3 regions of the Dyella agri genome follow, and region 1 is predicted to be linked to each of the others. Evidence: predicted binding sites of a transcription regulator. Region 1 holds the regulator's gene; each other region holds the start of a gene.
What was found. The regulator FliA, encoded in region 1, starts transcription of late flagellar genes. The targets are predictions, from matches to a motif close to TAAAGTTTNNCNNNCNNNGGCCGATAA.
Positions count from the first base shown of each region.

Region 2: the regulator FliA is predicted to act here: its motif matches at 2,202-2,228, upstream of ISP14_RS08455 (methyl-accepting chemotaxis protein).
Region 3: the regulator FliA is predicted to act here: its motif matches at 7,595-7,621, upstream of ISP14_RS03070 (GGDEF domain-containing protein).

Region 1 covers NZ_JADIKL010000009.1:40,623-51,027, forward strand. Annotated here, with positions in the region: gene fliR (flagellar biosynthetic protein FliR) at 1-210, shown strand, start outside; gene flhB (flagellar biosynthesis protein FlhB) at 214-1,347, shown strand; gene flhA (flagellar biosynthesis protein FlhA) at 1,367-3,457, shown strand; gene flhF (flagellar biosynthesis protein FlhF) at 3,582-4,865, shown strand; gene ISP14_RS15180 (MinD/ParA family ATP-binding protein) at 4,880-5,815, shown strand; gene ISP14_RS15185 (RNA polymerase sigma factor FliA) at 5,812-6,540, shown strand; gene cheY (chemotaxis response regulator CheY) at 6,601-7,008, shown strand; gene ISP14_RS15195 (protein phosphatase CheZ) at 7,005-7,646, shown strand; gene ISP14_RS15200 (chemotaxis protein CheA) at 7,923-9,902, shown strand; gene ISP14_RS15205 (flagellar motor protein) at 9,907-10,405, shown strand, end outside.
Region 2 covers NZ_JADIKL010000004.1:160,314-170,718, forward strand. Annotated here, with positions in the region: gene ISP14_RS08450 (EAL domain-containing protein) at 1-514, opposite strand, end outside; gene ISP14_RS08455 (methyl-accepting chemotaxis protein) at 525-2,171, opposite strand; gene upp (uracil phosphoribosyltransferase) at 2,488-3,129, opposite strand; gene ISP14_RS08465 (PsiF family protein) at 3,267-3,653, opposite strand; gene ISP14_RS08470 (aminotransferase class III-fold pyridoxal phosphate-dependent enzyme) at 3,834-5,330, opposite strand; gene ISP14_RS08475 (ABC transporter ATP-binding protein) at 5,664-6,572, shown strand; gene ISP14_RS08480 (ABC transporter permease) at 6,572-7,366, shown strand; gene ISP14_RS08485 (sensor histidine kinase) at 7,386-8,603, shown strand; gene ISP14_RS08490 (sensor histidine kinase) at 8,600-9,808, shown strand; gene ISP14_RS08495 (response regulator transcription factor) at 9,805-10,405, shown strand, end outside; gene ISP14_RS08500 (PH domain-containing protein) at 10,404-10,405, opposite strand, start outside.
Region 3 covers NZ_JADIKL010000002.1:82,183-92,587, forward strand. Annotated here, with positions in the region: gene trpC (indole-3-glycerol phosphate synthase TrpC) at 1-460, shown strand, start outside; gene ISP14_RS03040 (HAD family hydrolase) at 481-1,164, shown strand; gene ISP14_RS03045 (NAD(P)/FAD-dependent oxidoreductase) at 1,245-2,888, opposite strand; gene ISP14_RS03050 (aspartyl protease family protein) at 3,128-3,991, shown strand; gene ISP14_RS03055 (DUF1993 domain-containing protein) at 4,037-4,543, opposite strand; gene ISP14_RS03060 (TCR/Tet family MFS transporter) at 4,540-5,826, opposite strand; gene ISP14_RS03065 (EF-hand domain-containing protein) at 5,899-6,234, opposite strand; gene ISP14_RS03070 (GGDEF domain-containing protein) at 6,344-7,537, opposite strand; gene folE (GTP cyclohydrolase I FolE) at 7,766-8,365, opposite strand; gene ISP14_RS03080 (FUSC family protein) at 8,427-9,002, opposite strand; gene rmuC (DNA recombination protein RmuC) at 8,999-10,405, opposite strand, start outside.

The sequences.
Region 1 (10,405 bases):
CCGGCGATGACCTCGCTGCTGGTGGTGAACATCGGCTTTGCCGCGATCAGCCGCGCGGCGCCGTCGATGAACCTGTTCGCGGTGGGTTTCCCGATCACCGTCTCGCTCGGCTTCATCGCGTTGTGGCTCTCTTTGCGCAGCCTGCCCGGCGCGTTCGATGCCTTGCAGAGCGATGCGTGGGACCTGATGCGCCATCTGCTCGGGGCTTGAGCGATGAGTGACGACAGCGACCAGGAAAAAACCGAACAACCGACAGAAAAGCGGCTCAAGGAGTCGCGTGAGAAAGGCGAGGTCCCGCGATCGCGCGACCTCAGCGGCGCGGCGGTGGTGCTGGCCGGCGTCGCGGCATTGATGGCCGGCGGCCCGCGTGCGTTCGAGCATGCACGCAACATTTTCGGTTTTGGCCTCGGCTATTCGCGCGAGGCGCTGTTCTCCGATGCGCTGCCGGGGCGCGCGCTGCACGCGGCGATGCACGAGGCGCTGGCGCTGTTCGCGCCGGTGGCGCTGGCCACGCTGCTGGCGGCGCTGGCCGCGCCGCTGTTGCTGGGTGGACTCAGCTTCAGCGGCCAGGCGCTGGAACCGAAGTTCGAACGGCTGGACCCGATCAAGGGCCTGGGCCGCATCTTCGCGCTGCGCGGCCTGGTGGAGCTGGGCAAGGCGCTGCTCAAGGTCGTGTTCATCGGCGCCGTGCTGGCGCTGCTGCTGCGCCACTGGCAGGACCCGCTGCAGGCCACCGGGCGCGGCTCGGTGTCGGCGGGTATCGCGCAGGCGCTGGGTTTGCTGGGTCAATCCGCGCTGTGGTTCGGCAGCATCCTGGCACTGCTCGGCGGCCTCGATGCGCTGTACCAGAAGTACGACCACACCAAGAAGCTGCGCATGAGCCGGCAAGAGATCAAGGACGAGATGAAGGAGAGCGAGGGCAGCCCCGAGATCAAGGGCCGCATCCGCCAGGTGCAGATGGCGCAGGCGCGCCGCCGCATGATGGAGGAACTGCCCAAGGCCGACGTGGTGGTGGTCAATCCCACGCACTTCGCGGTGGCGCTGCGCTACGACGAAGGACGCACGGGCGCACCGCGGGTGATCGCCAAAGGGGTCGATGTGCTGGCCCAGCAGATCCGCCTGGTGGCGGGCAGCCATCGCATTCCGCTGGTCGAGGCGCCGCCGCTGGCACGCGCTTTGTATGCAACCACCAGGCTAGGCCAGGAAATCCCCGCTGCGCTGTATGTGGCGGTGGCCCAGGTGCTCGTCTACGTCTACCAGCTCAAGCAGGCTGCGGCGCAAGGCGAGACGCCACCGGCCGCGCCGAATCCCGAGGTCGATCCCGACCTGATGGGTCCCTATCGCTAATCGTTTACGAGTCAAATCCATGACGGGCACGCAGGTACTGGGCAGTTTCAGGCAGCTGGCGCGACGGGGCGCCGGCGCACCGGTGATGATGCTGGTGATGCTGGCGATGATGATGTTGCCGCTGCCGCCGTTCCTGCTCGACATGCTGTTCAGCTTCAACATCGCGCTCTCGCTGGTGATCCTGCTGGCGGTGGTCTACGTGATGCGGCCGCTGGAGTTCGCCGCGTTCCCCACCGTGGTGCTGATGGCCACGCTGCTGCGCCTGGCGCTGAACATCGCCTCCACCCGTGTGGTGCTGCTGCACGGCCACGACGGCCCCGGTGCCGCGGGCAAGGTGATCGAGGCGTTCGGCGAGTTCGTGATCGGCGGCAACTTCGCGGTGGGCCTGGTGGTGTTCGCGATCATCACCATCATCAACTTCGTGGTGGTCACCAAGGGCGCCACCCGCGTGTCCGAGGTGACCGCGCGCTTCACCCTGGACGCGATGCCCGGCAAGCAGATGGCGATCGACGCCGACCTCAACGCCGGCCTGCTGACCCAGGAACAGGCGCGCGAACGCCGCCAGGAAGTGCGCGAGGAGGCGGATTTCTACGGCTCGATGGACGGTGCCTCGAAGTTCGTGCGCGGCGACGCCACCGCGGGCATCCTGATCCTGATCATCAACATCGTCGGCGGCTTCTTCGTCGGCGTGATGCAGCACGGCCTGTCTGCCGGCGAAGCGGCGCAGACCTACACCTTGCTCACCATCGGCGATGGCCTGGTGGCGCAGGTGCCGGCGCTGATGCTGTCGGTGGCCACCGCGATCATCGTCACCCGCGTGTCCAAGGCGCAGGACATGGGGCGGCAGCTCGCCGGCCAGGTGTTCGGCCAGCCGCGCGCGCTGGCGGTGGCGGCCGTGGTGCTCATCGTGATGGGCCTGATCCCCGGCATGCCGAACATCGCCTTCCTGCTGCTGGGCGGCGTCTGCGGCGGTGCGGCCTGGCTGTTGCTCAAGCGCCAGCGCGAGACGCGCGAGAAGCTGGCCGCCGCGCCCGCCGAAACACCTGCTACCGCCGCGCCGGCCGAACGCGTGGAGCTGGGCTGGGAAGACGTGACCACGGTCGATCCGCTGGGCCTGGAAGTGGGCTACCGGCTGATCCCGCTGGTCGACGTGCACCAGGCCGGCGAGTTGATGGGGCGGATCAAGTCGGTGCGCCGCAAGCTGTCGCAGGAGCTGGGCTTCCTGATTCCCGCGGTACACATCCGCGACAACCTCGACCTCGGCCCCAATACCTACCGCATCATGCTGATGGGCGTGCCGATGGGCGAGGCCGAGGTGCACACCGAGCGCCTGCTCGCGATCAACCCCGGCCAGGTGCACGGCACCGTGCAAGGCATCGCCACCCAGGACCCGGCGTTCGGGCTGGAGGCGGTGTGGATCGAGCTGGGCCAGCGCGAGCTGGCGCAGAGCTACGGCTACACCGTGGTCGATCCGGCCACGGTGATCGCCACCCATCTGTCGCACATCCTGCAGGGCCACGCGCACGAACTGCTCAGCCACCAGGACGTGCAGCAGCTGCTCGACCGCCTGGCGCAGGGCGCGCCCAAGCTGGTCGAGGACCTGGTGCCCAAGCGGCTGGCGCTGGGCGTGGTAGTGAAGGTGCTGCAAAACCTGCTGGCCGAGCGGGTGCCGATCCGCAACATGCGCGGCATCGTCGAATCCTTGGCGGAGCACGCGGGGCAGAGTCAGGATCCCGGCGTTCTCAGCTCCGCGGTACGCGTGTCGCTGGGCCGGCAGATCGTGCAGGAAATCGCCGGATTGGGCACCGAGATCCCCGTCATCACACTGGCGCCGGAGCTGGAGCAGATCCTGCTCGGCTCGATGTCCGGCGGCGGCGTGGCGGGCGCCGCGGTGGAACCGGGCCTCGCCGACCGCCTGCAGCAGAGCGTGGCCGACGCCGCGCGGCGCCAGGAAATGAGCGGCGAACCCGCGGTGCTGCTGGTCGCGCCGCCGTTGCGGCCGTGGCTCGCGCGCTTCACCCGGCACGTGGCACAAAACCTGCACGTGCTGGCCTACAACGAGGTGCCCGACAACCGTCGGGTGCGGCTGGTGCAGGCCTTGGGGCGATGAGAACCGGGATGACGGAATTCGAGAGTCGGCATTCGGAAAAGGCGGCGGCGCAGCGCGTTTGCGGTGCATCGGCTTTTGACCAACCCCGGATTTCCCATCCCGCATCCCACGCGCGGAGCGAGCAATGAAGATCAAACGTTTCGTGGCGCCCGACATGCGCCAGGCCATGCGCGAAGTGCGCGAGGAGCAGGGGCCGGAAGCGGTGATCCTGTCCACGCGCCGGATGGCCGAGGGCATCGAGGTGATCGCCGCGATCGATTACGACGAGGCACTGGTGCGCGAGGCCGCCAGGCACGGCGCGCCGGTGGTGCCGAAAGCGGAAGCGAAGGCAGAACCCGCACCCGCACCCGCACCGGTCGCGCCTGCAGCAGCGAAGCCGGCGATCGCGCCGCCCGAGCTGCCGCCGCGCCGCCTGCACCCGGTCGCGCCGCCCGCCGTCGCGGCCGAGCCGGCGGCGGTGCATCCGCTGATGGAGCGCACCGCGCACGACACCGCGCAGCTGCGCAGCGAACTGGGCGACTTGCGCGCGATGCTGGAGCTGCAGCTGTCGAGCCTGGCCTGGAACGACATGGAGCGGCGCCAGCCGCTGCGCGCGCGGATCCTGCGCGAGCTGACCCGGCTCGGCATCGAGGCCGACGTCGCACGCACGCTGGTGGCCGAGCTGCCGGAGAAGATCAACGCGGAACAAGCGCGCTACCTGCCGCTGGGCATGCTTAGCCGCAGTCTGGCGGTGAGCGGCCGTCACCTGTGCGACGCCGAGCGTGGCGTCATCGCGCTGGTCGGCCCCACCGGCGTGGGCAAGACCACGACCATTGCGAAACTCGCTGCGCGGGCGGTGATGCGCCACGGCGCCGAGCGCGTCGCGCTGGTCAGCACCGACCACTACCGCATTGGCGCTGCCGCGCAGCTGGAACACTACGGGCGCCTGCTCGGCGTGCAGGTCTACCCGGCCTACGACGCGCGCAGCCTGCGCAAAGTGCTGGAGATGCTGCAAGGCCGCCACACCGTGCTGATCGATACCGCCGGCATGGCCGGCAGCGATCCGCGGCTGGCGCAACAGCTGGAGATCCTCGCCGACGCCGGCGAGCTGCGTTCCTGCCTGGTGCTGGCGGCCAACGCGCAGACTCCGTCGCTGGAGGAGGCGGTGCTCGCCTATCGTGCGCTGAAGCCGCACGCCTGCATCCTCACCAAGCTGGACGAGGCACCCAGGCTGGGCGGTGCGCTGTCGGTGCTGATCCGCCACCGGCTGTCGCTGGACTACGTCACCGACGGCCAGCGCGTGCCCGAGGACATCGCCACCGCCGACGCTCGCGTGCTGGTGTGCCGCGTCGCGCAATCGCTCAAGGGCGAAGCGCCCGACGACAACGTGATGGCCGAACGCTTCGGCCGGGCGGTGGCCGAAGCATGAACGGGACGCTCGCGATGAACCAGGCTTCGGGACTGAAGCAGATGCTGGCCGCGATGGTCGGCCGGCCCGTAGCGGAAGCGGGCGGCGGCCACCAGGCCGAAGGGCTGCGTACCGCGGTGTCGACCCCGCGCCGGCATTGCCAGACGATCGCGGTGGCCGGCGGCAAGGGCGGCGTCGGCAAGAGCACGGTGGCGGTGAACCTCGGCGTGGCGCTGGCAGGCGCCGGCCACGAGGTGATGCTGCTGGACGCGGACATCGGGCTGGCGAACGTCGACGTGATGCTCGGCCTCGCCCCGGCGCGCCACATCGGCCACCTGCTCGACGGCGAATGCACGCTGGAAGAATTGCTGCTGCCTGCGCCATGCGGCCTGCAGGTGGTGCCCGCCGGCTCCGGCGCGCGCCGGCTGGCGCGGCTGAGCCACGGCGAGCTGGCGGGGATCATCCGCGCCTTCGACGAACTGGCGCGGCCACCCGAATACCTGCTGGTGGACACAGCCGCGGGACTGTCCGACAGCGTCACCATGTTCGCCGCCGCCGCCGCGGAGGTGATCCTGGTGGTATGCGACGAGCCGGCCTCGCTGACCGACGCCTACGGCCTGGCCAAGGTGCTCAGCCGCGACTTCGGCGTGCGCCGCCTGCGCATGGTCGCCAACATGGCGCGCAACGAGGGCGACGCGCGCTTGCTGCACCAGAAGCTGGCGCGGGTCAGCGACCGCTTCCTCGACGTGGCGATCGAATTCTGCGGCTGGGTGCCGCACGACGAGCGCCTGCGCCAGGCCATCCGGCGCCAGGCGGCGGTGGTCGAACTGTGGCCTTCCAGCCCGTCGGCCAGGGCATTCAAGAAATTGGCCGATGCGGTCGATAAGTGGGTCGAGCCCGGGCGCGCGGGTCTCGACCGCATTTCCTTCTTCGGTGGCCGGACGGCTCCGGTCGGAGGCATGCCGGGATGAGCGCGGCTTCGGAATATCTGCAACTCTCCCGCGAGAGTGCCGACGAACTGGTACGTCGGCACGCGCCGCTGGTACGACGGATCGCCTATCACCTGATGGGGCGGTTGCCGGCCAGCGTCGACGTGGGCGACCTGATCCAGGCGGGAATGATCGGTTTGCTGGAAGCGGCACGCCACTTTGCCCACGACAAGGGCGCCAGCTTCGAGACGTTTGCGGGCATCCGCATTCGTGGCGCGATGCTGGACGAACTGCGCAAGGCCGACTGGACGCCGCGCTCGGTGCATCGCAAGACCCGCGAGGTGGCCGAGACGATACGCCAGATCGAGGCCGAGACCGGCGCCGAGGCGGACGACGCCGAGGTGATGCGCCGGCTCGGCATCAGCGCGGAGGAGTACCACCAGGTGCTCGCCGACGCGGCCTGCTCGCGCCTGCTCAGCCTCACCGCCTCGGACGATGGCGAAGAGACCGGCGTGCTCGAAGTGGCAGACGAGAACAGCCTGGCGCCGGACGAAGGCATCGAACACGACGGCATGCGCGAGGCGCTGGTCGAGGCCATCACCGCGTTGCCCGAGCGCGAGCAGCTGGTGATGTCGCTGTACTACGAGCAGGAATTGAACCTCAAGGAAATCGGTGCCGTGCTCGGCGTGAGCGAGTCGCGGGTGTGCCAGATCCACGGCCAGGCCGTGATCCGGTTGCGCGCGCAGCTGGCCGGCTGGCGCGACTGAGCAAACCGCATCCCACCATCCCCGGGGCCGGCCGCCGGCCCATCGCACGCGGAGCAGACGTTGGACAAGAACATGAAAATCCTGGTGGTGGACGATTTCTCCACCATGCGGCGCATCGTCAGGAACCTGCTGGTCGAGCTGGGTTTCACCAACACCTTGATCCAGGAGGCCGACGACGGCGAGAACGCGCTGGTGATGCTGCGCGGCCAGCCGTTCGACCTGGTGGTGACCGACTGGAACATGCCGAACATGACCGGCATCGACCTGCTGCGCGCGATCCGCGCCGAGGCCGCGCTGAAGGGCATGCCGGTGCTGATGGTGACGGCCGAGAACAACCGCGACCAGATCATCGCCGCCGCCCAGGCCGGCGTGAACGGCTACATCGTCAAGCCGTTCACCGCGGTCACCCTCAAGGAAAAGCTCACCAAGATCTTCGAACGGATCGCCGCAGCCGGAGCCAGCGCATGAACGCCGTCCTTCCCCTTGCCGTCGACGACGGCCTGCCGCCCGAGCTGCGCGACCTGCTGAACAGCCCCGAAGGCCCCGCCTTCGAGCAGGCGCTGGACACGATGGTGCGCCAGCGCGAGCAGCACCTGTTCCGCGCGCTGGGCCAGCTGGCCCGCGAACTGCACGGCGCCGTGCGCCGCCTCGGCAGCGAGCTGGCGCAGGAAGGCGTGCCCGGCATCGTCGCCGACGCGCGCCAGCACCTGCAGGACGCGCTGGAGATGAGCGCGAACGCCGCACACCGAAGCCTCGATTTCGCCGAACGCATGCGGCCGCAGGCCGAGGCGCTGGCACACAACGCCTGGGACGTGCTGCAGCAGGCCGAGGGCGATGAGCCCGCCGCCGCGCTGGCGCGCGAAGCCGCGGCGTTCGCCGGAAGCTGCCGCGACGGCCTCGCCGACATGGTGCTGGCGCAGTCCTGGCAGGACCTTACCGGCCAGCGCATCAAGAAGGTCGCCAGCTTCATCGGCACGGTCGAATCCTCGCTGCTGGAACTGGTTCGCCTCACCGGCGCGCTGGCCGGTGTTGAAGCGCCGGCCGACGTGGCCAAGGTGACCAGCCAGGAGGACGCCGACCGGCTGCTCAGCGAATTCGGTTTCTAATAGCAAGAGCCTGCTTATGCTCCCCAAGCACTCCGCGTTGTCATCGAGTGGCCGCCAGGTGGTAGTGCGTGGCGCAGCGCCTGCCTGGCTGGCAGGTCAAGCCGCGCGCTGCCGCATGGCGGCCACTCGATGGCAACCCGCAGGGCCGGGTCTGTTTGCCCGCATGCCTGCGTCATCGCTCAGTCGTGGACCGACGTCCACTCCTTCGTTCTTCCTTGGCCTGCGCGCAAACAGCTCCCGGCGCGGGGCGCTTGGGGAGCATAAGCAGGCTCTACGATGAACGCGGATTTCGACAACGAGCTGCGCCAGGATTTTCTGGTCGAGGCCGGCGAACTCGTCGAGCGCCTCGGCGAGCAGCTGGTCGGGCTGGAAGCGGCGCCGGGCGACAGCGAGCTGCTGAATGCCGTGTTCCGCGCCTTCCACACGGTCAAGGGCGGCGCCGGTTTCCTCGCGCTGGAGCCGATGGTGCTGCTGTGCCATCACGCCGAGGACTTGCTCAACGAGGCGCGCAACGGCGCCGTGCTGCTCGATGCCGGCTACATGGATGCGCTGCTGCAGACGCTGGACCTGCTCGGCGAGATGATGGCCGCGCTCGGCGCCGGCGCGCCGCTGGCGATGCCGCCGGCGGCGTTGCTGCAGACGCTGCTACCGCGCGGAGCGGCGGTCGTTGCGGCGCCCGCGCCGGCGGCCGTGCCGGTGCCATCGTCCGAACCCGTTGGCAGCACTATCGACGACAGCGAGTTCGAAGCCCTGTTGGACAGCTTGTATGGCAGCGCCGTGCCGGGTACGGTCGAGCCCGCTCCGCTGCCGCCCGCCAAGTCGGCGACGATCGGCGACGACGAATTCGAGGCGCTGCTGGACACGCTGCACGGCAGCGCCGCGCCGGGTACGGTCGAACCCGCGCCGTTGCCGCCGGCCAAGTCGGCGACGATAGACGACGACGAATTCGAAGCCCTGCTGGATACGCTGCACGGCAAGGGCGGCCAGCCCGGCGCGGCGGCCGTGCCGGTGGCAGCACCCGCGCCGGCTCCGGCGAATGCCGCCGCACCCGCGCCGGCTGCGCGTCCCGCTGCGCCAGTCGCCGAGAACACCGTGCGCGTGGATACCACGCGACTGGACGTGCTGGTCAACCACGCCGGCGAACTGGTGCTGGCGCGCAACCGCCTGCTCAGCCTCGCCGCGCGCCTCGGCAGCGAGATGCTGACGGAGGCGGCCGGCGAGCTGGACCGGATCACCGACGAGTTGCAAGGCGCGGTGATGGGCATGCGCATGCAGCCGGTGGGCCGCTTGTTCCAGCGCTTCCCGCGCATCGTGCGCGACCTCGCCCGCCAGCTCGGCAAAGAGGTCGAACTGGTGCTGGAAGGCGAGGGCACCGACCTCGACCGCAGCCTGGTCGAGGCGCTGGCCGATCCGCTGATCCACCTGCTGCGCAACGCGCTGGACCACGGCCTGGAGCCGCCTGACGCGCGCGAGCGTGCGGGCAAGCCGCGCAAGGGCCGGGTATGCCTGTCGGCCAGCCAGCGCGGCGAGCGCATCGTGATCGCGGTGCGCGACGACGGCCGCGGCATGGACCCGGAAATCCTGCGCCGCAAAGCGGTGGAGAAGGGTGTGATCGACGCGGCGCAGGCCGCGCGGCTCAACGAGGCCGAGTGCTACGAACTGATCTTCCGCCCTGGCTTCAGCACCGCCGCCACGGTGTCGGACGTTTCCGGCCGCGGCGTCGGCATGGACGTGGTGAAGACCCGTGTGGCCGAACTCGGCGGCACCTTGCAGGTGCATTCGCGCCTGGGCCACGGCAGCGAGCTGGAACTGGCGGTGCCGCTCACCCTGGCGGTGCTGCGCGTGCTGATGGTGCGCGTGGGCGGCCGGTTGCTCGCGCTGCCGCTGGGCAACGTGGAGGAGGTGTTCGAGCTCGCCGCGGGCCAGGACTGCCTGCTCGACGGACGCCTGGTCGCCCGCCATCGCGGTCGCGCGCTGCCGCTGGTCGACATGGTCGACTGGACCGGCGTGGCGGCCGAGGCGGTGCGCCACGTGGCGGTGCTGCACATCGGCCACCAGCGGCTGGGCTGCCTGGTGCACGAGGTGCTCGGCCGCGAGGACGTCATCGTCAAACCGCTCGGCCACTTGTTCGACGGCGTGCCGGGCGTCGCCGGCGCTACCGTCACCGGTGACGGACGGCTGGCCCTGGTGATGGACCTGGCCGGCCTGGCCGACGGCGCCGCGCAATCTCCTCTCCCCCTGGCACGGACCGGCTGACGTCATGGATCTGATCAGCATCATCGGCACGATCCTGGCCTTCGTGGTCATCATCGTCGGCACCATCCTGAAGGGCTCCTCGCTGGACGCGCTGTGGAATCCCGCGGCGTTCGTGATCGTGTTCCTCGGCACGCTGGCCGCGCTGCTGGTGCAGAACCACGGCAAGGTGCTCAAGCACGCGTTGAAGATGATGGCGATGGTCTACCGTCCGCCGCAGCACCGCCCGGCCGACCTGATCAGCCGCATCGTGGGCTGGAGCGAGATCTCGCGCCGGCAAGGCCTGCTCGGGCTGGAACCGCAGATCGAGGCCGAGCCCGATCCGTTCGTCAGCAAGGGCTTGCAGCTGCTGGTCGACGGAGGCGAGCCGGAGGCGATCCGCGGCGTGCTGGAGGTGGACCTGGAAACGCGCGAAGCGATCGATCTGGCCGGCGCCAAGGTATTCGAGATGGCCGGCATCTATTCGCCCACGCTGGGCATCATCGGCGCGGTGATGGGCTTGATGG
Region 2 (10,405 bases), on a different contig from region 1:
ACATCTCGAAATTGGAGTGGCCGTTGCCGAAATCGTCGAGAGCGATGCGGACGCCATGCGCACGCAGGTAACCCAGCGCGTGGGCAAGCAGGGCAGGGCGCTCCACCACGTCGCGTTCGGTGATCTCGATGGTGACGCGGGCCGGATCCAGACCGCTGGTGCGCAATGCGGCCAGCACTTCGTCCGGGCGCAAGCTGTCGTTGAGGATGGCGCGGGCGCTGAGATTCAGCAGCAGCCGGCCGGTGCCGCCCTGCGCGGCGAAGGCGGCGCAGATCGTGCGTGCGGCGTGCAGCTCCATGTCGACCAGTCGGCCCTCCATGCGGGCGAGGTCGAGCAGATCGAGGATGGAGACGTTGCCGGGCATGAAGGCGCAGCGGCTGAGCCCCTCGTGCGCGACCACTTCCAGCGTGTCCAGGCGCACCACGGGCTGGAAGACCGCATGGAGGCTTCCTGCAGCGAGTGCGCGCTCGAGCATGGTGTGGGGGCTGCGGTGGCGTGCGGGGAGGATGGGCATGCCTTGGCTTTCAGGCCGCGCGAGCGACCAGGGAAGGGAGCATCGCTGCGGGCGAGGGCCGGGCATCCGCTTCCGGTCCATGAGGCACCGGCGATTCGGCGGGAAGGCGGAAGAAATCCACCTGGCGGATCAGTGCCCCGGCATCGCCGGCGAGCGCCTGGCCGGTGGCATTGATGTCGTCCACCAGGCCGGCGTTGGCCTGGGTGATGCGGTCCATCTCGGCCACGGCGCGATTGATCTGGCCGATGCCGCCGGCTTGTTCCCGGCCGGCGTCGGAGATCCGGGCCATCAGCGCGGAGACGCGCGCCACGCTCTGCACGATGCCGTCCAGCGCGGCGCCCGACTGCGCCACTTTGTGGCGCGCCAGTTCCACCGCCTCGGTACTGCCGGCGACCAGCCGGCGGATGTCCTGGCCGGCCTCCACGCAGCGGCGTGCCAGCTGGCGCACCTCGCCCGCGACCACGGCGAAGCCGCGTCCGCGTTCGCCGGCATGGGCCGCCTCGATGGCGGCGTTGAGCGAAAGCAGGTTGGTCTGGAAGGCGATGCTGTCGACCAGGTCGACGATCTCCGCGATGTCGCGGCTGGCCTGCTGGATCGCATGCATGGAAGCGAGTGCCTCGTCCGCGACGTGGCGGCCTTGTTCCGCATGACCCAGCGCGTCGCGCGCCGCCTGGGCGGCGCCGTCGGCGTGGCTGACGCCTTGCCCGACGGTGGCGGCCATGTGCTCCATCGACGCCGAGGTCTGTTCGAGGCCGGCGGCCTGCGTCTGGGTGCGGGCGCTGAGCGCCTGGTTGTCGCGTGCCAGATGGTGCGCGCGCTGCTCCACCGAGCAGGCGCTGCTGCGTACCAGGGTCAGCACGCGCGCGAGCTGCCGGTCCATCGAGGCGAGCGCACGCAGCAGCCGCCCCAGCTCGTCGTCGCGACCCGGATCGACCGGTTCGCCCAGGCGTCCTGCGGCGATGCGCTCGGCGACCTGGGTGGCTTGCCGCAGGCGCCGCAGCAGGCTGCGCATCAGCGCACCATCCAGCACGATGGCGGAGAGCAGCGCCGCGGCCAGCAGGACGAGCAACAGCCCCATGCCCTCGCGGTTGGCCTGGCGCTGGCTCTGCGCTTGCGCGCTGCCCTGGTCCAGCGCGGCGAGGAACAGGTTGGCGAAGTCGCTTTGCAGCGGCTGGTAGGCGGGTTGCACTTCCGTGCCGAGCTTGAGCGCGGCCAGCTGGAACTGGCCTGCGTCGAGCAGGGCCAGTGTTTCGTCGATGGTGCGGTCGGCGTCGTCGCGATGGATCGCGGCCAGCTTCAGGGTCTGCGCCTGTGCCTGCGCCAGTTCGCTGGACAGCAGCGGTTTCCAGTGCCGCATGGCATCCACGCGGTCGGCATGGATGCGTGTGTGCGCCTCGTCCACGGCGGAAGGCAGTTGCGACAGCACCGCGTGAACCAGTGTCTGCAGACTGCTGTTGTAGTCGTTCTGCACCCGGCCGACGTCGGCGACCGGGCTGAGCGAGCCTTGCACCAGTCCCTGGATGCGGCGATCGGCCTGCCGCAATTGCAGCAGGCCGGCAACGCTGGTCACCGCGAGCAGGCCAAGGACGATGAACAGGCGCAGCAACAGGTGCTGGCGCAAGCTCGGGGCGGCAATCCACTTCGGTCGTTTGAGCATGGGGAGTGTGCGCGTGGGGATCTGCAGGAGCTGTCGGCCCATCGCGTCGCAACTTTAGCGAAGTGGCGAATAAATTTTCTTTGAAATCAAATTGTTATATTCCTTCCAGTGGGCTGGAAGGGCGCGTGGAAGATGACGTGGCGAGATGTCGGTTCCGTGACTGCCGTGTTGCGCTTTCGCGGAACGCGCAAGGGCAGGCGCTTGCCGACGATCCTCACGCGGCGACGGCGGCAGAGCTGCGCGAGCCCTGCGGGGATCGTGAACCGGTTTCAGGCATCCCGTGCCGGTGGCTTGCGACCGGCCATGCCCCGATGACTCAGCTGACGGGAAACTGTTTGGTGCCGAAGATCTTGTCGCCGGCGTCGCCCAGGCCGGGCAGGATGTAGCCGTGCTCGTTGAGCCGCTCGTCGATCGCGGCGGTATAGATCTCGATGTCCGGATGCGCCGCTTCGATGCGCCGCAACCCTTCCGGGGCGGCAACCAGGAACAGTCCCTTGATGTGCTTGCAGCCGGCGGCCTTCAGCATATCCACGGTGGCGACCAGGGTGCCGGCGGTGGCCAGCATAGGGTCGACGATCAGGGCGATGCGCTCGTCCATGCGGCCGGTGAGCTTTTCGTAGTAGGCGATCGGCTTCAGCGTTTGCTCGTCGCGTTGCAGGCCGACCACGCTGACCTTGGCCGCGGGGATCATGTCCAGCACCCCGGGCAGCATGCCGAGGCCGGCGCGCAGGATAGGCACGATGGTGATCTTCGCCCCTTTGATCCGCTGCACGACGAGCGGGCCGGCCCAGCCCTCGATGTGCTCCTCGACGGTCTGCAGATCTTTGGTGGCCTCGTAGGTGAGCAGGGCGGCGACCTCGCCTGCCAGTTCGCGGAACTCCTTGGTGCTGATGCCGGCGCGGCGCATCAGGCCCAGCTTGTGGCGGATCAAGGGGTGGCGGACTTCGACCAGCTTCATGCGATGGGACTCCGGCTGCGGGTTGCGCGAAGAAGCCGAGCATAAAACACCCGCCGCAAACGAAACGCCCCTGCCCGGCGTTGCCGTCGGACAGGGGCGGGGGCGTCAGCGCATCGACGCCTAGGCGGGGCGATGGCTCAGCCGGCCGGAGCGGCGGCAGCGTCGCCCTTCAGACAGGTGCTCATGAAGGTTTTGCGGTCGGCACCCTTGAGCGCCTTGGTCTTCGCGTCGGCGTTGCAGCTCTTCATCTTTTCCTGCTGCGTGGCCTTGGCCGCCGGTGCGGCAGCGGTGCTCTCGCCCTTCAGGCAGGAGCTCATGAAGGTCTTGCGCTCGGCGCCCTTCTTGCCGGTGGCTTCCTTGTTGCAGTCCGTCATGCGCTGCTGCTGCGCGGTGAGCGGCTTCTTGGCAGCCGGGGCTGCGGTCATGGCGGCTTGCGGCGCGACGGGCGCGGCGGTGGCTGCGAAAGCGGCACCGGCGAGCGCCATGGCGGCACTGACAGCAAGCACACGGATCGACACGGACATGATGTGACCTCCCTAGGTGACCGGCGGGTGCCGGCGAGGGCAGTCTATAGCCGTGGAGGGAGCATCGTCGCTGAACGATGCGTCGGACCTGTAGGCCCGCGGCCCGCACCGATGTCGGCGACGGGCCCCGGGCATCCTGCCGTAGCGAAAACCCGGCTACGACAGGAGGGGCGGACTGGCTCAGGCGGCCTTGCTTTCGCTCTTGCGCGGGCCTTCAAGCAGGGCGTGGCGCACATGCGACACCACCAGGTCCACTTCGGCGCTGGTGACGTTGAAGTGTGGGGTGAAGCGCAGCGAATTGACGCCACCGTGGATCACGCCGATGCCGCGTTCGCGCAGGTATTCCTCGATCGAACCGGCGCCGTAGCACTTGAATTGCGGGGCCAGCTCGCAGGAGAACAGCAGGCCGGTGCCCTGCACCTTGGTGATCAGACCGCCCAGCTCGTCTTTCAGCGTGTTGAGCTTGTCCACGAACTCTTTGCCGCGGGCACGGATGTTGGCGCGCACCGCATCGGTCAGCTCGCCAAGCGTGGCCAGCGCCACGTCCAGCGCACGCGGGTTGGCGGTCATGGTGTTGCCGTAGATGCCCTTGCGGTACAGGCCGGCGGTGCGTTCGCTCACCGCCAGCACCGAGAGCGGGTACTGGCCGGCGTTGAGCGCCTTGGAGAAGGTCTCCATGTCCGGCGCGGGCAGCTTCTCGAAGCCGGGGTAGTCGGTGAGCGAGAGCACGCCGTGCGCACGCAGGCCGGCCTGGATCGAGTCGATCAGCAGCAGGCTGCCGTGCGACTCGGTGAGCCGACGGGCGGCCGCGTAGAACTCCGGCGTCACCGCGCGGCCAGGGTCGCCTTCGCCCATCACCGGCTCCAGGAACATCGCCTCGATGAACCAGCCGTGCTTGTCGGCGTCGGCGAACGCGGCTTCCAGCTGGGCCACGTTATAGGGCTCGACCACCAGCACGCTGTCCTCGTGGCGGTAGCTGGCGAGGTATTGCTGGTAGGTCTTGCGCGAGGAATCGGAATACAGCGCCGGCTTGTCGGTGCGGCCGTGGAACGCGCCCTTCACCGCCAAGCGCTTGATCGTGCGCCCGGCGTAGCGGCCGCCGGCGTCGGTCATCAGCTTGGCGTTGACGTCGGCGATGCGGCAGGCCAGGCCGACCGACTCGGAGCCGGAGTTCAGGCACAGGTAGCTGACGTAGGGATTGCTGCCGCGGTTGCGGCCCAGCTCCCGGTTCAGCGCCTGGGTCAGGCGCAGTTGCGACACGCTCGGTGTCATCACGTTCGCCATCACCTGCCCGCGGGCCAGCGCGGCATCGATGGCCGGGTGGTTGTGGCCGAAGCCGAGCATGCCGTAGCCGCCGTTGTCGTGCACCACCGCGCCCTTCAGCGTGACGACCCACGGGCCGCGCGCAGCAGCCGGCAGGTAGGGGTTGATCGCGTCGTCGGGGTAGAAGTTGACGAAACCGGCCAGCGCCTGCGCCAGTTGCTCGGCTTCGTCCAGCTTCAGGAAGTCGCCGAGCTCGGCGCGCAGTTCGCGATGACGCGCCACGGCAGCGGCCACGGCCTCGCCGAGCATGGCGTCGGCCGCGGCCATGCGCTCGATGCTGGCATCGTCCAGGCCGGTGGTGCGCGGCTTGCCGCCGAATTCGCGCAGTTCGCGCAGCTGATCGATCAAACCCATGGCGTTCTCCTCGAAAATCCGTCGGCGCCTCGCACCCAGCGCAAAGCAGGCCGACGTGTAGTGCGTGGGGGAGCCTGGCTCCCGCGGCGCGTGGCCCGGCTCGGCCGGGGATGCGCGCGTCCACGAACCGCGAGGATAACCCGCGGCATGGCCTGCCCGGTACCCCCTGAGCCTGGCGCGGCGGGCGGCTGTCACCTTGTCCCCTCTTTTTCGATCAATGGTTTGGCCTGCGTTCGGGGCGTGGATGACGCTTGTCACCCGCGATGGTTGACGCTGGCGACTGGGGCCGGTGACACGCCCTGCCTAGGCTGTGGAACAGGAGGAGAGACCACCATGAACGACACCACTGTTGCCCGACTTGCCGCCGCCGTGAAGCGCTACGGCTCCCTCACCGCCCTGGATGGCGTGGACCTCGCCGTGAAGCGCGGTGAACTGCTTGCCCTGCTCGGCCCCAACGGCGCCGGCAAGAGCACCAGCATCAGCTTGTTGCTTGGCTTGATCCGCCCCGACGCCGGCCGCGCCGAATTGTTTGGACTCGACCCGCAGCGCATCGAGGCGCGCCGGCGCATCGGCGTGATGCTGCAGTCGGCCAATCTGCCGCCGACGCTGCGCGTCGGCGAGCTGCTGCGCCTGACGATGAGCTACTACCCGGAGCCGCGCGGCTTCGACGAGACCGCCGCGCTGGCCGGCATCGGCGACTTGCTGCTGCGGCCTTACGGCAAGCTGTCCGGCGGCCAGCAACGGCGCGTGCAGTTTGCGCTGGCGATGTGCGGTCGGCCGGAGCTGCTGTTCCTCGACGAACCCACCGTGGGCATGGACATCGACGCACGGCAGAAGCTGTGGGCGGCGATGCGCACGCTGGTCGCCGAAGGTTGCGCGGTGGTGCTCACCACGCATTACCTCGAAGAGGCCGAAGCGCTGGCGCAGCGCGTGGTGGTGCTGGGGCAGGGCCGGGTGCTCAGCGAGGGCAGCGTGGACGACCTGCGCAAGCGCGTGGCGCTCACCCGCATCCGCTGCGTGAGCGACCTCGATGCCGACGCGGTCGCCCGTTGGCCGGATGTGGCGTCCGCCGCGCGCGAGAACGGCCACCTGCGCATCGCCACGGCCCGTGCCGAAACGGTGGTACGCCGGCTGCTCGATGCCGATCCCGCCCTGTCCGAACTGGAGGTGCAACGCGCCGGCCTGGCCGAAGCGTTCACCGAACTCACCCGCGAAACCGCCGCCGAGCAGGAGGCTGCCTGATGAACGCCGTTGCCGTTGTCGCCGCATCGTCGGCTACCGTCCCCGTCATGCCGCCGCGCCGCGTGCTCGGCGCCTACCTTGCCGAGGCGCGCAGCGAATGCCTGCGCTATTTGAGAGCGCCGGGCTTCTTGCTGCCGGTTCTGCTGTTCCCGGGCCTGTTCTATCTGGTGTTCGGTGTGCTGATGGGGCGATCCGAGGGAGCCGATGCGGCGCGTTACCTGTTGGCCAGCTACAGCGTCTTCGGCGTGATGAGCCCGGGCCTGTTCGGCTTCGGTGTGTCGCTGTCGCTGGAGCGCGACGGCGGGCTGCTGACCTGGAAACGTGCGCTGCCGATGCCGCCGGGCGCCTATTTGTTGGGCAAGATGCTGATGGCGATGGGGGCCGCCGCGGTGGTGGTGCTGATGCTGCTGGCGATGGCGACGGGGCTGGGGCACGTGGCGATGACAGCTGAGCAGGCCGTCGCGTTGCTTGCCACCGGCATGCTGGGCGTGCTGCCGTTCTGCGCGCTGGGCATGCTGGTGGGCACCTTGATCAAAGGGCAGGGCGCGCCCGGCATGCTGCAGCTGGTCTATCTGCCGATGTCCTTCCTGTCCGGCCTGTGGTTCCCGTTGTCGATGCTGCCGAAGTCGCTGCAGCAGTTCGCGCCGGTGTGGCCGAGCTATCACCTCGACCGCATCGCGCTGACCGCGGCGGGCCTCACGCATGACGCGGTGCTGCCCCATGCGCTGGTGCTGGCCGGGTTCGCCGCGATCTTCTTCGCGCTGGCGGTGCGTCGGCTGCGCCGGGTCGGCTGACTCGCAGTAGCATGCCGGCATGAACGATACGAGTGCGCATTTTCCCGGCAGGCGATGGTTCGCCTGGCTAAGGCCGGCGCCAGGTTCCGCGGCGGCAACCATGCTGGCCGCGGGCCATTCGCCATGGGCTTATGCGTGGAACCTGCTGTGGTCGTTCTGGGTGTTCCTCGGCCCGCTGTTCGAGCATGTGGGGCCGGGCTTCTGGTGGTCGCTGGGGCTGGGCTATCCGCTCTTCCTGCTGATCTTCCTGCTCTCGTGGATACGGCCCACCGCCGAGGTGAACGGTTACGTGGGTGCGCTGGTGGTGTTGACCGCGTTGTCGATGCCGTTGAATCCCGCCGGGTGGACGTACGCGGTGTTCGCCTGCGCGATGGTGCCTTACCAGGGGTCGTGGCTCGCCAGCGCGATCAGGATGGCGATCATCCAGGCGCTGCTGGTGCTCGAGGGCATCTTTCTGCACTGGCCCTGGTATGCCCACCTGATCCTGGTGGGGGTGTGCACCAGTACGGGTGTCGGCGCGCTGGCGGGACGCATCAACTGGGAGAAGAACACCCGGCTGCGCATGTCGCACGACCAGATCCGCCAGCTGGCCGCCACCGCAGAGCGCGAGCGCATCGGCCGCGACCTGCACGATCTGCTCGGCCATACGTTGTCGCTGATCACCATGAAGCTGGAACTGTCGCGCAGGCTGCTGGATCGCGATCAGGTGTCAGCGCGGCGGGAGCTGGCCGAGGCCGAGGATGTGGCGCGCCATGCACTGGCGGAGCTGCGTTCGGCGGTCACCGGCATCCGCGCCGCGGGCTTCGCGGCCGAGCTGGCCTCGGCGGCCCTGCTGCTGCGCACGTCGGGCGTACAGTTCGACCAGCACTTGCAGGCAGCCAACCTGCCCGAATCGATCGAATGCAGCCTGGCGCTGATATTGCGCGAAGCGGCGACGAACATCGCGCGGCATGCGCACGCCACGCGGGCCAAGGTATCGCTCACCCGTTCGGGCGATGGCTTGCGGTTGCGCATCGAGGACGACGGTCGCGGCGGCGTCCGCACGGCCGGCAACGGCCTGAGCGGCATGCAGGAGCGCGTGCAGGCGCTCGGTGGCAGCTTGCAACTGGATTCGCCACCCGGCCATGGCACGCGGCTGGACATCGTGGTGCCGCTGGCGGCGCAAGCCGCTGTGCGTGACGCGGACCCGCCGCGCCCCCACGTGCTGCCCCCTGCGCAGGCCCGGCACGCCACATGAGCGCGGCATCCATCGTCCGCTGGTTTACGCCCGCCCCGGACTCCGGAGTGGCCGACGATCTCCGGCGCGGCAAGTCGCCGTGGGCCGACAGCGTGCATCTGCTGTGGTCGCTGTGGATTTTCGTCACGCCGCTGTTCGACAACGGTGTCCATGGATACACCCGGACCTGGCTGTGGTTCACGCTCGGTTCCTATCCGTTGTTCCTGCTGCTTTTCGCCAAGATCCAGCTGGCGCCGCAACGCACGGCGTACCTCTACGCCTGGGCCATGGCGGTGCTGTGTTTTGCCTTGCTGCGCTGGTATCCGAGCGGCCTCAGCTATTTCGTCTACGCCTGCGTGATGCTGAATCACTGCCGGATGCCCTTGCGCACTCAGCTGGTCCAATTGGTGCTGCTCAACGCGGCGATGCTGGGGCTGGCATGGTGGATCGGCTACCCGACCAGCGTCCTGGTGATCATGCCGGCCTCGGTCATCGTGATCAGCGTGATCATGCTGGTCGAGCGCATCAACAAGGAAAAAGACGCCGCCCTGCGGCTGTCGCAGGACGAGGTACGCCGGCTGGCGGTGCTCGCCGAGCGCGAGCGCATCGGCCGAGATCTGCACGATCTGCTCGGCCACACGTTGTCGCTGGTGACGCTGAAGTCCGAACTGGCGCGCAAGCTGGCGCTGGCCGATCCGCCGCGCGCGCAGCGCGAGATGGAAGAGGTGGAGCGGGTGTCGCGCCATGCGCTGGCTGAGGTGCGCGCCGCGGTCACCGGCATGCGGCGCAGCGATCTGGCGGCGGAGCTGGTCTCGGCGCGGCTGATGCTGGAAGCGTCGAATATCGCCTTCGACACCGTAATGCCCGCAGTGCTCGATCTGTCCGCGGAGATCGAGGCGTCGCTGGCGCTGGTGCTGCGCGAAGCGGTCACCAACATTCATCGCCACGCACGCGCCACGGTGGCCTGCGTGGTTTTCTCCCGCGAAACGGAAAGCTTCCACATGCGCATCAGCGACAACGGACGCGGCGGACTCGCCGCCCACGGCAACGGCATCAGCGGCATGCGCGAGCGGGTGCGCGCGCTGGGCGGCACGCTCGCCATCGACTCGCCGGCACGGCGCGGCACCACGCTCGATGTTGAAGTGCCCGTGCGCACCGCGTCGAAGTCTGCCGCTGCGGGTATGCGCCTGGCGCCGGCGCTGGCGGGCCTGGAGGGCGGCGCATGATCCGTGTGTTGCTGGCCGAGGACCAGGCCATGGTGCGCGGCGCGCTGACGGCGCTGCTGAATCTCGAATCCGACATCGAAGTGCTGGGCTCGGCTTGCGATGGCGAGGCGGCCTGGCGCGAGCTGCAGCGGCTGAAGCCCGACGTGCTGGTCACCGACATCGAGATGCCCGGCCTCACCGGGCTGGAGCTGGCGCAGCGCATCCAGCGCCACGAGCTACCGATCAAGGTGATCATCGTGACCACTTTCGCGCGCCCCGGCTTCCTGCGCCGCGCGTTGGATGCGGGCGTGTCCGGTTACTTGCTCAAGGATGCACCGGCGGAGAATCTCGCCGAGGCCTTGCGTACCGTACACCGCGGCGGCCGTGCGATCGATCCGCAGCTGGCACTGGAGGCGTGGTCGGAGGCCGATCCACTGAACGACCGCGAGCGCCAGGTGCTGCGCCTGGCCGGCGAAGGCCACTCCGCGGGCGACATCGCCACGCAGCTGAATCTTTCGCACGGTACTGTGCGGAACTATCTGTCCGAGGCGATCGGCAAGCTCGGCGTGGCGAATCGCATCGAGGCGTATCGCCTCGCGCGGCAGAAAGGCTGGCTCT
Region 3 (10,405 bases), on a different contig from region 1:
TGCCTGTGCGCTGCCGGTGCTGCGCAAGGACTTCATCATCGACCCCTACCAGGTGCACGAGGCGCGCGCGATCGGCGCCGACTGCGTGCTGCTGATCGTGGCCGCGCTGGACGACGACGTGCTGCTGCAGCTCTCGCTGCAGGCGGCCGAGCTGGATCTCGACGTGCTGTGCGAAGTGCACGACGAGGAAGAGCTGGAGCGCGCGCTGGCGCTGCCGGTGCCGCTGATCGGCGTCAACAATCGCAACCTGCGCAACTTCGAGACCTCGCTGGATACCTCGCTGGCGCTGCAGGAACTGATGGAGTACGACCGCATCCTGGTCGCCGAATCCGGCATCCGCACGCCCGAGGACGTGGCGCGGCTGCGCGAGGGCGGCATCCATGCCTTCCTGGTCGGCGAGGCGTTCATGCGCGCCGAGGATCCCGGCAGCGAACTGAAGCGACTGTTCGGCACGAAGTAATGCAGATGGATACAGGGGACATGGCGCCACCCGCGGTGGCGAGCGACGACGTGCAAGCGTCGCGCGTGGTGCTGTTCGATTTCGACGGCGTGCTGCTGCACGGCGATGCGTTCTACCTCTTCGTGCGCAGCCGCTACGCACGCTCGTGGCTGCGCAAGCTGCTGGTGTTGCCCTGCCTGCCATGGCTGCTGCTGCAACTGCCGTTCTCGCGCCGGCATGCGGCACGCACCTTGGTGCACGCCGCCTTGTTCGGCACCAGCGAAAAGCGCTACCAGGCGCAGGCGCGCGCGTTCGCCGTCGAGCTGGTGCAGCACTCGCGCCTGTTCAACCGCGATGCCTTGCGCCAGCTGCGCCGCCACCAGCAGGCGGGCGACCGCGTGATCGTGGTAACCGGCTGCGAGCAGGCACTGGTCGGCGGCATCCTCGAACAGCTGGGCCTAGGCGATATCGAGCTGCTGGCCTCGCGGCTGCGTTCCAGCTGGGCAGGCATGCGCACCGGCTTCCACAACATCGGCGCGAACAAACTCAAGGCATTGGCCGCGCACGGCGTGCGTGCATGGCAGCTCGCTTACAGCGATTCGCTGATGGATGTGCCGATGCTGAAGCCCGCCGCCGAGCCGGTGCTGGTCAACGGCACGCCCAAGCTGTGCAAGAAGATGGATGCCGCGCTGGGCCGGGTGGTCGGCCGCGTCGAGTGGCAGTGACGCGTCCGTAGGAGCGCACCCTGTGCGCGAACGCTCTTGCTTCCATCAAGGCGAAAGGCCATCGCGCACAGGGTGCGCTCCTACGGCGATTCCGTCCGTTCGCCGGTGATCGACAGCGCCACCGCCTCCGCCACGCGTATCCCATCCACCGCCGCAGAGAGAATCCCGCCCGCATAACCCGCGCCCTCGCCGGCGGGGTACAGCCCGTGCGTGTTGAGGCTCTGCAGGTCGTCGTCGTTGCGGCGGATGCGCACCGGCGACGAGGTGCGCGTTTCCACGCCGGTAAGCATGGCATCGGGCAGCGCGTAGCCGCGGATCTGGCGGTCGAAGGCGGGGATCGCAGCGCGAATCGCCGCCACCGCGTAATCGGGCAACGCAGTGGAAAGATCGGTGAGATGCACGCCCGGCTTGTACGAGGGCTGCACCTCGCCGACGGCGCGCGAAGCCCTGCCGGCGAGGAAGTCGCCCACGCGCTGGCCCGGTGCGCTGTAGTCGCCGCCGCCCATGTGGAAGGCATGGGTTTCCCAATGCCGCTGCAGCGCGATGCCGGCCAGCGGGCCTTCGCCGTAGGGCGCGTAATCGGCGGGACGGATGTCGCAGACCAGCGCCGCGTTGGCGTTGCGCTCGTTGCGCGAATACTGGCTCATGCCGTTGGTGACCACGCGGCCCGGCTCACTCGTGGCCGCCACCACGGTGCCGCCGGGGCACATGCAGAAGCTGTACACCGAGCGGCCGTCCTTGCCGTGGTGCACCAGCTTGTAGTCCGCCGCGCCCAGGATGGGGTGGCCGACCTGCGGGCCGAAGCGTGCCCGGTCGATCAGCGATTGCGGGTGCTCGACGCGGAAGCCGATCGAGAACGGCTTGGCCTCCAGGTAGACGCCGCGTGCGTGCAGCATCTCGAAGGTGTCGCGCGCGCTGTGGCCCAGCGCCAGCACCACATGGTCGCTGCGCAACTCGCCGCCGTCGGCAAGCCGCACGCCGCGAACCTGGCGCTCGCCTTGCGCATCGGTTTCCACCAGCAGGTCGTCCACGCGCTGGTCGAAACGGATCTCGCCGCCGAGCGCCTCGATGCTCGCGCGCAGGTTTTCCACCATGGTCACCAGCCGGAACGTACCGATGTGCGGCTTGCTGACGTAGAGGATTTCCTCCGGCGCGCCGGCTTTCACGAACTCGGCCAGCACCTTGCGGCCATGGTGCTGTGTGTCGCGGATCTGGCTGTGCAGCTTGCCGTCGGAAAACGTGCCCGCGCCGCCCTCGCCGAACTGTACGTTGGAGTCCGGGTGCAGGTTGCGCTTGCGCCACAGGTCCCAGGTGTCCTTGGTGCGCTCGCGCACGGCCTTGCCGCGCTCCAGCACGATGGGGCGGAAGCCCGATTGCGCCAGGATCAGCGCCGCGAAGATGCCGCAGGGGCCGAAGCCGATCACGATCGGCCGGTGCTCGAGCTTCGCCGGCGCCTGCGCCACGAATTTGTAGCTGGTGTCCGGCGTGGGCTGTACGTGGCGGTCGTCGGCGTGGCGCGCCAGCAGCGCGGCCTCGTCGGCTACTTCCACGTCCAGCGTGTAGATCAGCGCGATGGCGCCGCGCTTGCGCGCGTCGTAGCCACGGCGGAACACGGTGAAGCTGCGCAGTGCTGCGGGCGCGATGCCGAGCTTCGCGCGGATCGCGTTGGGCAGGGCTTCCGCGGGGTGGTCCAGCGGGAGCTTGAGGTCGGTGAGGCGCAGCATGGGGTGAGCCGGCAGGAGCAGGCCGCGATTTTCGCATGCCGGTACGCGATGCGTGGCCGATCGCCGCAGATGCTGCGGGGATGCGCCGCTTCCGCCCCGGTCGTGTGCCGGGGGCTGGTGGCCGGGATACGGGGTAGGGCAGCCCCTGACTTCGGGCACATGGCGCGGTCTGGACGGCCAGCGCAGTATGCAGGCGGTCATGCCATTGGCGGCGCGCAAAGACGTAAAGGAGAGACGGCGTGCGGAAGAAGCTCCTGGTTCATGCACTCGCTTCGTTCGGCCTCATGGCGGCTTGCGGTACCGCGTCGGCTTCGGCTTCGCCGCCAGTGACGATCAAGCTGGAGCCCTATCTGGGCTCCGCATTGGCGATGCACGCCGAAGTGAACGGCCATCCGGGACTGTTCCTGTTCGATACGGGGGGCGGGGTCACGATCATCGGCCCGGATGTCGCCAAGGCCATCGGCTGCACGCCATGGGGCAGGATCACGGGATTCCGGATGACCGGGGAACGCCTGGACTTCCAGCGTTGCGACAATCTCGTGTTCAACGTCGCGGGCATACCGATGAAGGCCTCGGAAGCGGGCGTGTTCGACATCATGGGCCTGGTGCCCAAGGATGCGCCCCATCTGGATGGTTCGCTCGGGCTGGATCTGTTCGCCGGCCGCTCGATCACCCTCGATGCGTCCGGACGCACGCTCACGATCGAAAGCGCCGAAAGCCTGCAGGCGCGCGTGCGCCATGCCAGGGAAGTCCCAATCCGCCTGGTGCGGGATGCCGAGGGCGTGGCGCTGACCGTTGACGTTGCCGTGCCGACGCCGAAGGGCACGGCATGGATGGAACTGGATTCGGGGAACGCCGGCGGGGCCTACATCATTGCGAAATACCTGGCCCCGATGTTCGGGCTTGATCCCGGCAAGAGCGGTCCGCAGCCGGTACGGTTCGACGTGGCCGGAGGCATTCCGGTCGAAGGGAAGGCGCTGGCGATGGATCTGATCAAGGACGGCAACCTCGGGGCGCCGTTCTTCAAGCAGTGGGCATTGACCGTGGATCTCGCCTCGGGCCGCGCGTGGCTGTCGCATGCCGCGCCGGGCAACGCGCCTTAGTTTTGGCGGTGGCGGCAAGATGCCGCCACCGCGCTTCCGGCGTCGTCAGATGTCGCCGATGAAGTCGTTCTTGCCGATCTCCACGCCCATGCCGCGGAACAGGTTGTAGGCCGTGGTGCAGTGGAAGAACAGGTTGGGCAGGATGAACTGCAGCAGGTAGGACTGGCCTTGCAGGTCCAGTTCGCCGCTGCGCATCTTGAGGTGGATGGCGCGGCTCTCGCTGCCGTCGATCTGCTCGGCCTTGAACGACTGCACGTAGGCGACGGCGCGATCGATGCGGTCGTACAGCTCGGCCATCGTGGCCTCGTTGTCCTCGAAGCTCTTCGGCTCCGCGCCGGCGAGGCGGGCGGAGCCGCGGCAGGCCATGTCGCAGGCGATCTGCACCTGCTTCACCAGCGGCAACATGTCGGGGACCAGGCGGGTCTGCAGCAGCACGGCGTCGGTGACGCCCTTGGCCTTGGCGTGCGCCTCGCCTTTCTGCAGCACCTGGCGCAGGTTGCCGAGCGCGCGGACGAAGACGGGAACGGAGGCTTGGTACATGGAGAGGCTCATGGGACGTGCTCCAGAGGTTCGGGCGTAGAGGGGGCGGGCGTGAACGAAGGTGCGATGTGGCGCGTGGCGCGGATCGCCACCAGCGTCGCACCGACCAGCAACAGAGCGGCCAGCACGAAGGCCGCGCCAGGCAGGTGCTGCACCGGCGCATGGTCGCTGATGAACAGCGCGAACAGGTTGGCGAACATCGCCGGGCCGAAGATGCCGGCGAGGCTGGCGAGGCTGGTCAGCGCGCCCTGCAGGCGGCCCTGCTCGTGCGGATCGACCTGGTGGGTCATCATCGACTGCGCCGGCGGGCCGGCGAGGCCGCCAAGGCAGAACACCGGGATCGCCAGCAGGAACAGCCAGGCGTTGGGCGCGAGGCCGAACGCAAGGTAGCCCATCACGCATAGCGACAGGCCGATCAGGATCATCCGCCGCTCGCCCAGCTTCGGCATCAGCCGGCGCACCAGCACCGCCTGCACCAGGCCGCTGCACAGGCCGACCAGGCTCAGCGTGTAGCCCACGGCCTGCGGCCCCCAGCCGAAACGGTAATCGGCGTACAGCACGTAGGTGGAGTTGAGCGAGAACTGCGCAAGGTTGAGCAGGAAGAACACCGCAGCCAGGGCGAACACCTGCGGATAGCGGCGCAGCAGCACTACGGCACCAAACGGGTTGGCGTGGCGCCAGTCGAAGCGTGGCGAGCGGCGCTCCTTGGGCAGCGACTCGGGAAGCACGAAGAATCCGTAACCGAAGTTGAGCAGCGACAGGCACGCGGCCGTCCAGAACGGCAGGCGCAGGTGCCAGTGGCCGAGGAGGCCGCCCAGCGCCGGCCCGATGATGAAGCCGATGCCGAACGCTGCGCCCAGCATGCCGAACGCCGCGGCACGCTTCTCCTTGGGCACGATGTCGGCGATGTAGGCGTTCGCGGTGGAAAAGCTCGCTGCACAGGCGCCCGAGAACAAGCGCCCCACGAACAGCAGCCACATCGTGGGCGCCAGCGCCATCACGATGAAATCCACGCCGAGGCCGAAGCTGGAAATCAGGATCACCGCGCGGCGGCCGTAGCGGTCCGACAGCGCACCTTGCACCGGCGAGAACACGAACTGCATCGTCATGAACAACGCGGCGAACGAGCCCACCCAGGATGCGGCCTTGGCAATATCGCCGCCGATCAGGTCGCGGATCAGGTGCGGCAGCACCGGGATGATGATGCCGAACGCCAGCATGTCCAGCATCACGGTGACGAAGATGAAGGCGAGGGCGGCGCGGCGGCGAGGGATGTGGTCGGCGGGCTGGTTCATGGCACGGGTGGCGACGGCAGACGGGGAACGATAGCGCATCGCATTGCGATGCGGCGGGCCCGCGGTCAAACGTCAGCCCGGCGGCGCCGTGAGTTCCTGCGCGTCGAGGCAGCCGGTGTGGCGGCGGTCCAGTCGGTGGAACTGGCGGCGCAGGTTGGCCTGCCATGCCTTGAGCGTCACCGGCTTGCCGTGGCCGCCGGGCAGCTCGCTGGGTTCCAGCACGCCGTCGTGGTTGGTGTCCATGCGTTCGAAGCCGCGGCTCATGTAGGCCAGGTATTCGGCTTCGCTCACGCAGCCGTTGCCGTCCGTGTCGAATTGCCGCAGATAGGCGTTGCGCGAATCCTGTGCCGCCGCCGCGAGGGGCAGCAGCAGGCATAGCGTGGCAAGGCCGTGGCGAAGGTGGCGCATGGCGGGCGGCATGCGCCGCAGTGTGCGGCATGCTGCGTGGCCGCGTCGAGAACGGATGCACGCCATGCGGGTGCGGGCGATCCGCAGCTGCCTGCTGGCCCGTCGGCGGTTATTCGGTGGCGCCGGGCTGCACTGGCGAGGCATCGCCGATGGCGGCGACGACGCGGTTGCGGCCGCCGCGCTTGGCGTCGTAGAGCGCGCGATCCGCGCGGCGTACCAGATCGTCCACACTGGCGTCCTCCGGCCGGTATGCGGCGATGCCGGCGGAAATGGTGACGCCCGGCATCCCGGCCTCGGGCACAAGCTGCATGGCGGCGACCGCCACGCGCAGCTGCTCGGCCAAGGCCATGGCTTCGGCCACGCCGGTGCCGGGCAGCAACGCAAGGAACTCCTCGCCGCCCATGCGACCCAGCACGGCCGGCGGCGGCAACCGCCAGCGGATGCCGGCGGCCAGGGCCGCCAGCACGCGATCGCCGGCGACATGGCCGAAGTTGTCGTTGATGCGCTTGAAGTGGTCGACGTCGATGACCAGCGCCGCCAGCGTATTGGGGCGGTCCGCTTCGCGGAACAGCCGCAGGGATTCCTCATCCAGTGCGAGGCGGTTCAAGGTGCCAGTGAGCGGATCGGTGCGCGCCAGCCGGTGCAGCTCGATCTGCACCGTTTCGTTGTACATCAGCAGGAAACCGACGCTGGCCAGTACCGGCTCCACCGCGCTGTAGATCATCTGCACCACGTTGGCCGGCGAGTAGGCAAGCAATCCAGTGCCGCTGGGATGGAGGGCCAGGTCGCCGAGCCGGGCGCACCAGCCCAGCAAGGCGCCCAGCAACACCAACAGCATCACCCGTTGCGCGGTCGAACCGCCGCGACGCAGCGCGTGGCGCAGCGGCCACAGCAGCAATAGCAGGTAGGCACACAGCGCCAGCGTGGCGATGTACACGCGCATACGGTAGTCGGGGGTGGCTACGCCGAACCAGGCGATGCCGAGCCAGCCGGCCACACCGATCGCCACCAGCAGGGCCCGGCGCTGCGGCACGCCGAGCAGCAGGCGCAGCGCGCGCGTGGTCTCGGCATAGGAGACCATCAGCACGCCGTTCGCGAGCACGATCGACAGCCAGTCGCTGACCTGCCCGCGCAACCCCATCAGCACCCAGCCGATCGCCTGCAGCAGCAGCACGGTGCCCCAGATGCGCAGGCTGGTGCGGGCGACCCCGGCATAGGCACGCGTGGCGGCGAGCAGCAGGGGCGCCAGCAGCAGCGCCTGCAGGGCGCCGAACAGGGCGATAGTGGCCAGGTCGATACGCACGATATCCGGGGTGACAGGCGGGGCCGGTACGGCGATGGTAACCCCGGCACGCCACGGCTATCGGCCGTGGACCGGTTTACTGGAGCCTGCCCGATGCCTTCGTGTAGCCCGCGCCGCTCCCGCATGGCGGCCACGCGGGGAGCAACCTGGCGGGTCGGGTTGTTCGCTTCCATGCCTACGCACAAGCAGCTCTCGGCGCGGACCGCGCGGAGGCGTGGGAAGAGGCGTTTAGCGCAATCCGCCGTGGATGCCGATGAACTGCAGGAATTCGGCGCGGGTGCGTGCGTCGTCGCGGAACGCGCCGAGCATCTGGCTGGTGACCATGGATACGCCGCGCTTGTGCACACCGCGCGTGGTCATGCACTCGTGGCTGGCATCGACCACCACCGCCACACCGGCCGGCTGCAGGTTCTCCTGGATGCAGTGGGCGATCTGCGCGGTGAGCTTCTCCTGCACCTGGAAACGGCGCGCGTAACCTTCCACCACACGGGCCAGCTTGCTGATGCCCACCACGCGGCAGGTCGGCAGGTAGCCGACGTGGGCGCGGCCGATGATCGGCGCCATGTGGTGCTCGCAATGGCTCTCGAACTCGATGTCGCGCAGCACCACCATTTCGTCGTAGCCCTCCACCTCCTTGAAGGTGCGGCGCAGGTACTCGCCCGGATCTTCGCGGTAGCCGGAGAACCAGTCGCGGTAGGCCTTCACCACGCGCTTGGGCGTGTCGAGCAGGCCTTCGCGCGCAGGATCCTCACCGGCCCAGCGCAGCAGGACGCGCACGGCATCCTCGGCCTGCTCGCGGGTGACGTCGTTCGGGGTGGAGTCGCTCATGGGGAATTCCGGGGAGATCAGACCGGCCTAGTGTAACGGCCGCTGTCGCAGCCGGGGCGGATCACGGCGGCGCCTCGCCGAACCAGTGCCGCTCCAGCAGGCCGAACCCGCGCGTCACCAGCAGCGCCGCCGTCGCGCCCAGCGTGACCTCGCCCAGTCGGAACAGCGCGAACTGCCAGAACGCGCCCGCGTGCGGCACCAGCATGATGATCGTGGTGGTGGTGCCGCTGATGCGGCCGGCCGCGCCCAGGTTGAGGACCGAACACAGCATCATGCCGATCATCACGGCCAGCACATAGGTCAGGTAGTGCTCGTGGCCGAGCGTGGCGACGGCCATGCCGACCAGGCCGCCGATGATCGCCCCGAGGAACTGGTCGCGCGAGGAGCTGCGCACCTCCGCATAGCTGCTCTGGCTCACCGAGATCGCCGTGATGGCGGCCCAGTAGCCTTGTTCCAGACCCAGCGCCAGCGCGCCGAAGTAGCCGATCGTGGCGGCCAGCACCGCGCGCAGCGCATGGACGAGGCAGGTGAGCAGCCGCTCGCGCCGGGGCAGTGCCACGTGCAGTCGCAGCAGCTCGTCGGCCAGCGCGTTCAGTCGGCGGCGGTATTCGACGAACGGCCGGCGCGGGACGTTCATGCCTCCTCGTCCGGCTCGACGTCGTCGACTGCGGCGTTGTCGAGCAGGCCGGCGGCGTCCTGTTCCGGCAGCGACTCCACGTCGCGCAGCTTGCGCGTGATCGCGCGGGTGCGCACGCCGGTGGCCTCGATGTGCTTGCCGGCCTCGTCGAGTTTCTTCTTCACCTTGTCGAGCACTTCGCCGAACTTGCCGAACTCGCTCTTCACCGCGCCCAGCAGCTGCCACACCTCGCTGCTGCGCTTCTCGATCGCGAGCGTGCGGAAGCCCATCTGCAGCGCGTTGAGGATCGCGGTGAGCGTGGTCGGCCCGGCCACGGTGACGCGATGCTCGCGCTGCAAGGCCTCGAACAGCCCCGGGCGGCGCAGCACTTCGGCGTACAAGCCTTCGGTGGGCAGGAACAGGATCGCGAAGTCGGTGGTGTGCGGCGGCGCCACGTACTTGGCGCGGATCGTCCTGGCTTCCTCGCGTACGCGGCGTTCCAGCGCAGCGGCGGCGACGCCCGCAGCCTCGGCGTCGGCGCGTTCCTGCGCGTCGAGCAGACGCTCGTAGTCCTCGCGCGGGAACTTCGCGTCGATCGGCAGCCACACCGGATGCTCGGCGTCGGCGCCGGGCATGCGCAGCGCGAACTCCACGCGCTCGTTGCTGCCCGGCACCGTGGCGTGGTTGGACTTGTACTGCTCGGGCGTCAGCAACTGGTCGAGCAGGGCGCCCAGCTGTACTTCGCCGAGGATGCCGCGCGTCTTCACGTTGCCCAGCACGCGTTTCAGGTCGCCGACGCCGGTGGCGAGACTCTGCATTTCGCCCAGGCCGCGCTGCACCTGTTCCAGCCGTTCAGAAACCAGCTGGAACGACTGGCCAAGCCGCGTCTCCAGCGTGGACTGCAGCTTCTCGTCCACGGTGGCGCGCATTTTTTCCAGCTGCGCGGCGTTGTCCTCGCGCAGCGTCTTCAGCTGGCCCTCAAGCGTGCCGCGCACTTCGCCCATGCGCTGCTCGTGCTGGGCGCCTAGTGCAGTGAGGCGCTGCTGCTGCTGTTCGCCGAAGCGGTTCAGCGCCAGCGTGAGCTCTTCGCGGCTCCGATGGGCGTCCTCGGCGAGGCGTTGGGCCAGCGTCTGCATGCCCTGGCCGGTCTGCTCGGTGAGCGCGGCGAGGCGCTGGCCGAAGCCGTCGATGCGCTCGCCCTGCTGGCGCGACATGCCATCCAGCTGTTCGTTGACGTGGCCACGGAAGCGCTCGAAGCCCTGCTGCAATTCCTCGCGGCCACTGCGCTGTTCTTCGCGCAGCGCGCGCTGCAGGCGCTCGTTGTCGTCCCTCAAGGCATCGAGCTTCGCAGCCACCCCGGCATCGCCACGGCCGCGCAGCAGCAGGGCGACTTGCAGTGCCAGTACGAGCACGACGAGGACGAT